Regions from separate parts of the Dyadobacter sp. HNCC25DJ183 genome, predicted to be linked through region 2. Evidence: riboswitches for the same ligand, from Rfam matches in the RefSeq annotation. Region 2 holds a riboswitch; the other holds the start of a gene.
What was found. Region 2 has a riboswitch for cobalamin ahead of AC1XTG_RS17880 (cobyrinic acid a,c-diamide synthase CobB). Riboswitches for the same ligand answer to the same signal wherever they lie in the genome.
Positions count from the first base shown of each region.

Region 1: another riboswitch for cobalamin. It lies ahead of AC1XTG_RS04570 (TonB-dependent receptor plug domain-containing protein); the one in region 2 lies ahead of AC1XTG_RS17880 (cobyrinic acid a,c-diamide synthase CobB).

Region 1 is NZ_JBXHAP010000002.1:130,698-134,111, forward strand. It holds gene AC1XTG_RS04565 (YncE family protein) at 1-257, opposite strand, end outside; gene AC1XTG_RS04570 (TonB-dependent receptor plug domain-containing protein) at 292-2,238, opposite strand; cobalamin riboswitch at 2,298-2,499, opposite strand; gene AC1XTG_RS04575 (DMT family transporter) at 2,562-3,414, shown strand, end outside.
Region 2 is NZ_JBXHAP010000007.1:12,213-15,626, forward strand. It holds gene cobN (cobaltochelatase subunit CobN) at 1-467, opposite strand, end outside; gene AC1XTG_RS17880 (cobyrinic acid a,c-diamide synthase CobB) at 475-1,818, opposite strand; cobalamin riboswitch at 2,047-2,190, opposite strand; cobalamin riboswitch at 2,312-2,560, shown strand; gene AC1XTG_RS17885 (hypothetical protein) at 2,688-3,311, shown strand.

The DNA of each region.
Region 1 (3,414 bases), on a different contig from region 2:
TCACCCGTAGCTGCGTAACCTTGTACACCGCCGGTCAGCGCGGAGCCATTTACTTTGGAGAAAATATCGGCTTCGGCAGTGGTATTTTCGCGTTTCAAAAATGAAATAGCGCCATTATTCTGACTGAAGTTACCTTCGTTCACCACGAAAACGCCTTTCGCAAAATCCCCCTTCGGCTCGGGATCACTTTGATTACATGACGATACTGCTGCTGAGAATGCGATGAAGTAAAGTACTCTTGATAATCGTTGTTTCATCTTAATTGGATTTATATATAACTGTATTGCAAATTTAAAACTCGTCTTGTCGTACCCGCGCCTGTTTTGTTTTTGAATCAAATGCCGCAATGAGGTTGATCGCGAAGCTTCTGCCAGGCAATGCATTGTTTTGTACGCTCAGGTAAAACGTATTTGTTACATTGTTGATCTGCCCCTGCACCCGCAAATATACTTTCCCAAATGAAACGGAAGTTTCCGCCAGCAGATGCAACAGCGCGTACTCTTTCAAAAAAGTGGAATTGTCGAAAGTAGTGTACCGTTTGCCCGCAAATTGCAATTGGCCTGTCAGCTTTGTGTTGCGGTACTGTGCAAATGTACTCAGCCCGGCAGTATGAAGCGGCACGAAACGTAGCTGCTTTCCAATCACATCAACAGAGTATGCGTCGTAAGCTCTTTCCTGAATGCTTTTATTATAAGCATAAGTAATGTTCGTTCCAAGTTGCGTTACATCTATACTCCCGCGCCAGCCTGCCTGTATTTCCACGCCGCGGGCAAGTACCTGTTGTAAGTTTTCGATGCGATAATTTTTTACAGGATTCCAGTAAGTCCAGTCTTTGATCCGGTTGTGATAAGCTGTTACCGAAACATCCAGCTGGCTCTTGGGAGAAATAACGAAGGCCTGTTCTATGCCGGCTTCCTTGTTCCAGCCATTCTCAGGCCTGATATTCGGGTCACCCAGTACTTTCCAGTAACGTTCATTCAAGGTAGGTACACGGTAGCTTCTGGCAACCGAGCTTTTTATTTTCAGCTTGTATCCGGGCAGTTCAATCAACTGGTATTCAGCGCCCAGTGAGGGGGTAAAAGGCGGGTTGTACCCTGTTACCAGCGCCTGGCGGAGATTCACGGACACGACCAGCGGTGCATTGACCTGCCAGCGGGTGAGAAGAAAGAAGTCGCCGCGGTTTTCTGTGATAACCGGCGTTTCGTAGCCAGGTACCCTGGTCCGGTAATGCGTCCATTCGGCTCCCGCCTTAATGGATATGTTGCTTCTGTTTTGATTCAGGATAAAGTCGAAATCCTTTTCAATGCGGTTGGAAAATTTATCAGTTACAGCATGGTCGAGCTGGCGATAATTGCCTTTCGCATAATCGATGATATCCCGCACCCAGGCGGCACGTGCTGTGAAATCCCCGACACTGTATCTAAGCATTCCCCGGTAAGCTTTGGTTAATGTAAGCTCGCGACCAGCAGTGTCGGCTGGTGAGGTGGTCAGTTTGTTGCTGGTAATCCAGGCATGCGCAGAGATTTCCTGATTGTTTTTGCCACTAATAAAAATATCCTGAACCAGACCGCGCTGGAATGCTTCGGAAGGCAGCAATGCATATTCCCTCCGTTGTCGATAGGGAAATTGGTTGTTCATCCGATTGTCGTAAAGACTCGTTTTTCCCGAAATCCGCCAGTTGTTCCGTAGCGCGGACCCATAGCGGGCAGCAACCTGGGTCTGGTGATTGTGAAAGCTTTCGACCTGCTGTCCCAGTAAAACTTTAAACCCATTCTCTCCCGCAGCACTGTTCAGTAAAATGCTGCCGCCTACTGCATCGGTTCCTACAATGCTCGCAGCTGAACCATATTGAATGGAAAGCGCATCGAAGCCAGCGACAGGTATGGTCGAAAAATCGGTTTGGCCCAATGTGGGAGAGTTGATATTCAGTCCATTCCAGAGTACAGCCGTGTGATTGGCAGAGGTTCCGCGGAAGAAAGCAGTGGTAAGTTGTCCCGGTCCATATTTGTTAAAAGAAACCGGTGTTTGAATTGCCAGCAGATCACTGATATTCTGAAATTGAAAGGCGAGCAGGCTGGCTGAATCAATCCGCTGCACTTTCAATCCGCTCATGAACTTTTCGGGCACAAAACCCTTGATATTAACCGGCTGCAAGGCAATGGAATCCGTTTGGGCGTGGGTTATAGCCGGAAGAAAAGTCCCTGCCGCAATAACCGCCGTAATCAAAATCCGCTTCACAAAAATCACCTGGGTATTCTCTGGATAGTAACAGGCCCGCTGCTTTTCCTCCGAAAGCGTTGTAGCACGAATGATCTGGCAGGTCTCCTGGCTCGCCTTTTGACCCGGTGCCTTCCCGTTTTTCAACAGTGGCTTCGAAGATCGGGTCAATGGAACAGACTTACAGTTGCGGGGACAGCTTCCGGTTTTAACGGAATTCCCTATTAAGCCACGAAAAGCAATATGGAAATTGCTGCGGGCACCAAACAGTCGCAAAGGTAGCTAATTGCATTCGTTTTACGACCGAATGAGCAATCGCTTATCTTTGTCCCAAAATCTAAAAGGTGGCCCCTTCTGTAAACATTCCTGTCAACGCGTCCCGAAAAGGCATTTACCTCATGCTCGGAGCGGCATTCTTCTTTTCGCTGACTTCTGCATTATCCAAGTGGCTGGGCCGTGATTTCCATATTGTTCAGTTGGTGTTCTTCCGGAATATAGTCGGCGTGGTTTTCGTGCTCAGCAGTATCCGGCAGCGACCGCTGGTTCAGCAAGGCGGGAAGCTGGGGTTGCTGATTTTCAGGGGAGTTGTAGGTACGCTGTCGCTGTACATGCTTTTTTATGCCATTCAAACGCTCGGACTCGGGCGGGCTTCCACCTATCAGTATACTTACCCGATTTTCCTGGCACTACTTTCCTGGTTGTTGATTGGAGAAACCCTGAATGGAGGTGAGTGGGCTGCGATTTTCATTGGCTTCACAGGTATCCTGCTCGTGTTCAGGCCGGATCTATCCACTTCCCTGCGTGACAATGCGCTTGGACTGGGCAATGCACTTTTAACAGCCGTCTCCTATTTGTCTATCCGGCAGCTCGGGCTGGTTTATGATACCCGCGCCATCATTTTGTCATTTATGCTCAGCGGGATCGTAATGCCCATTATCTCCATGCTGGTAGGTACTTACTATCCTGTCGAACACCTCGATTTTCTGATCGGTACATTTAAATGGCCTGAAAATGCGTGGCAATGGCTGGGATTTCTGGCCCTCGGATTAACTGCTTTGGCAGGCCAGAAAATGCTGACACAATCTTTTACATTCGACAAAGCAGGCCGGGTGGCGGCGATTGGTTATTCCAACATTCTCTTTTCGGTCCTGATTGGGTTTTTAATGGGGGAAGCAATTCCTTCTGTCCCGATGCTGG
Region 2 (3,414 bases):
GTAAGGAATACAATTCCTTCTGTTGGCAGAGCGGTCTGTCCGGACAAAGTCGCATTTTCAGATCCTTTCCAGGTATAAAATTGAAAAACATACTCAGCCAGGTCTGCCGGCGGCACGAGGTACCTGTCCGCTTTGACCATGCTCTCTATATAATCGAAAATCGCGACGATCTGCCAGTCGTTATTGATCGAGTGAAACCATACTGAATGCCCGTCAAAAAGCAGGGTAACCACATTGGCGAGTGTACACGGGCCCAGGCAGCCGCCTTTGGTCAGGTGCACTGTATTCCGCAGCTTTCGTTTCAGCCACTCGCTCTTGTAAAGCTCGACGGGTATAGCTGCATAGCCACGGTCAACCCGGCCGCAGCAGCAGGCATTATAGCAGTAGGACAAATGTCCCCTGCGCTGCACCAGGTTTATGGATTTTCCATCAGAGCGCGTGACACGCTGGCGTTTGTGCTGGATCATGTTTTGGCTATCGGCTGTTGGCTGTCGGCTGTCGGCTTTTTGATATTAGATTTTCTAAAAAGCTTTGGGTTTCGCCCCAGTAGATGTGCATGTAGGTGCCGAAGGTGTTGTTTTTCCGGTAGAGCTTTGTATCTGTTTCAATGCCTATTGCATTCGTAATCAGCGCATTGCCGGCGGTCAAGCTATTGTTTGTAAATCCGGAATAATGGAATTCGTGGCCGTTGAACTGCACCCCGTCCCAGTTTCCGGTGCGGTAACCCAGTACCATTTTGGAATGCAGCATACTGGTGCTGCATGGGAGCGCACCTGCCATTTCAAATGTGTCGCCCTGCGCATTCGTAAGCTGCTCGCCGAGGTACATCAGTCCGCCGCATTCGGCGAAGGCCAGACCGCCCTCGTCACAGTAAGCTTTGATACTCGCCCGCATTGATTCGTTTTCGCTCAGCTCTGCCGCATGCAACTCGGGGTAGCCGCCCGGGATATAGAGGAAATCCGTTTCGGGAAGTACGTGATCGTGAATCGGACTGAACCAGGTAATATGACCTAAACCGGCCAGTGCTTCAATATTTTGATGGTAAGTAAAAGTGAATGCCTCATCGCGGGCAATGGCAATTTTCAACCTGCTGGCTGGTTCTTTTGCTGACCCAACGGGGCTGCTTTCACCGGGGTTAATGTTACCCCTTGTCAATTCCAGCAGCCGGTCCAGGTTCACTGTCTGCTCCACCAAGTGAGCTGCACTTTCAATGATCTGCTCATAGTCTGTTTCCGCGGAAATATGCAAGCCCAGGTGTCGCGACGGGATTGCCAGTGCACTGTTTTTAGACAAATAACCAAGCGCCTCAACGCCTGCATCTGCACAGGCATCCTGCAAAAAACGGTAATGCGACTCTGTCCCGACAAAGTTGAAAATCACTCCCGCGATGGAGATATGTTGGTAAAAGTTTTTGAATCCGTACAACAAAGCCGCAGCCGAATACGCCATTGACCTGGCGTCAACTACCAAAACAACCGGGATACCCAGCAATTCTGCAATTGCCGCGCTGCTGCCGTCCATTTTCTGAGCGCCATCAAAAAGTCCCATCACACCCTCGGTCACCGATACATCGGATTGAGCCGAATACTTTGCATAAAGGGCCTGCACGTGCGCATTGGAGGACATGAATGTATCGAGGTTGATACTCTGGCTCCCCGCTGCCTCGGTGTGGTGAATGGGATCAATATAATCAGGTCCGCACTTGAAAGGCTGTACTTTCAGGTTGCGTCTGGTAAGCGCGCGCAGTAAACCCAGCGTGAGGGTCGTCTTACCCGAGTTGCTCGCCGGGGCAGAAATAAGAAAATGAGACTGGGTCATTGGTTCTGCTGCTAACGCCACTCCTATCCGGCTGTACACGCATTCGTGTCCATTCGTGCATTCGTGGCAAACAAAAATGTTGAGAGCCCTAGCTAAATCTCACAATGCAATCGGCAGAAAAAAAGAAAAGACAGGAAGAATGGATTAAGAAGAAAACCCAATGGAGAGTACAGGGCATTAACCCTGAAACGCAATATCCAGATCAGACTAGCTTCATTCCGCGAAAGCATTGTCAACAAAGAAAAGGCAGGTTTTCTGACTCGTAACGTTACAAATTTCGAACGTTACTTACAGTTGCGCGACAGCTCGTGATTCTCACACGATTCCCCTATTAATTCACTGGTTAGTAAAACCTTTCCTGTTGGAAAAAGATAGCAAAGAACTTGTTTGTGGCAAATGTAGCACGATTTTGCAGAAATCCCGGAAGGCAGCGCGGCAGAGGGACATTTTTTATCAGGCAGGAAATTTTTGCTTCACGGCATTCAAAAAGATATAGCTTTGCGGCTCATTTGGTTCACGCCGCTGGTGTGATTAAAAGGGAATCCGGTGTAAATCCGGAGCAGTACCCGCTGCTGTAAGTTCACAAAAAAGGAGCTAACAATTTGCCACTGGAAGAGGAATTTTGAATGTTGAATGAGTGAATAAACCCTTCGCTCATTCACTCATTAATCATTCACTATACTTCCGGGAAGGCGTTAGCTACTGAACGAGTCAGAAGACCTGCCATTCGAAAATATCCGTTTTGCTTTCGGGAAGAAAGGCGAGAGGATTTTGGCAGGCGGTATTTCGTCGTGCCTTCTTCCCTGTTTTCCCTGTTCCAATCCGGATAAAATCAGTCAGCCTGCGCTTGCAGGGTTAAATTTTATTCGATGATCAATTTCCTGCTTATTGACTCCCTGCTGCTCGGTGTGCAGCATTCCTTCGAACCCGACCACATGGCGGCAGTCTCAGTACTGGCTACCGATGAAAAACGCAGTCCCGGCCAGCGCTGGAAACTGATCTGGCGATCGTCGCATTGGTCTTTGGGACATTCTTTTACCCTCATCCTCTTCGCAGTGCTGGTACTGCTGCTCAAATCCACCTTTTCGCTGGAAGTCTCCGGCAAAGTTGAGCTGCTCGTCGGACCGCTGATGATCTGGCTGGGCATTGTGGCAGTGATGCGGAATTTCAGAAGCTCCTCTGCCCCGCCTGTTGTCCATTCTCAAAAGTTCAGCCGCTCTTTTTGGGTAGGTATGGTGCACGGACTGGCTGGTACAGGCGGTGCCTGCGCAGTGGCATTGACGCTCGCCGCAAGTGACGCCCGCACGGCAGTCTGGATCATCGTCATTCAAAGTCTGGGCATTATCCTGTCCATGTCCGCCTACGGCTACTTTTTCGCATTCTCAATCAGCAAATTCGTCTCCCACCGCGAAACCTTCCTGCGCCTCGTCAACTACCTGGTAGGTACATTCTCCATCATTATCGGAGCGATCACACTGGCGGGTTCGCTGTAATTGTAGTAGCTGTATTCTTTTGATTTTCTAAGTTAATTTTTTTTAAATGAGGTACTTGTATTTTCCTTTTTGGAGTGTTTGTTATGTTGCTTGTTGGCTTTTT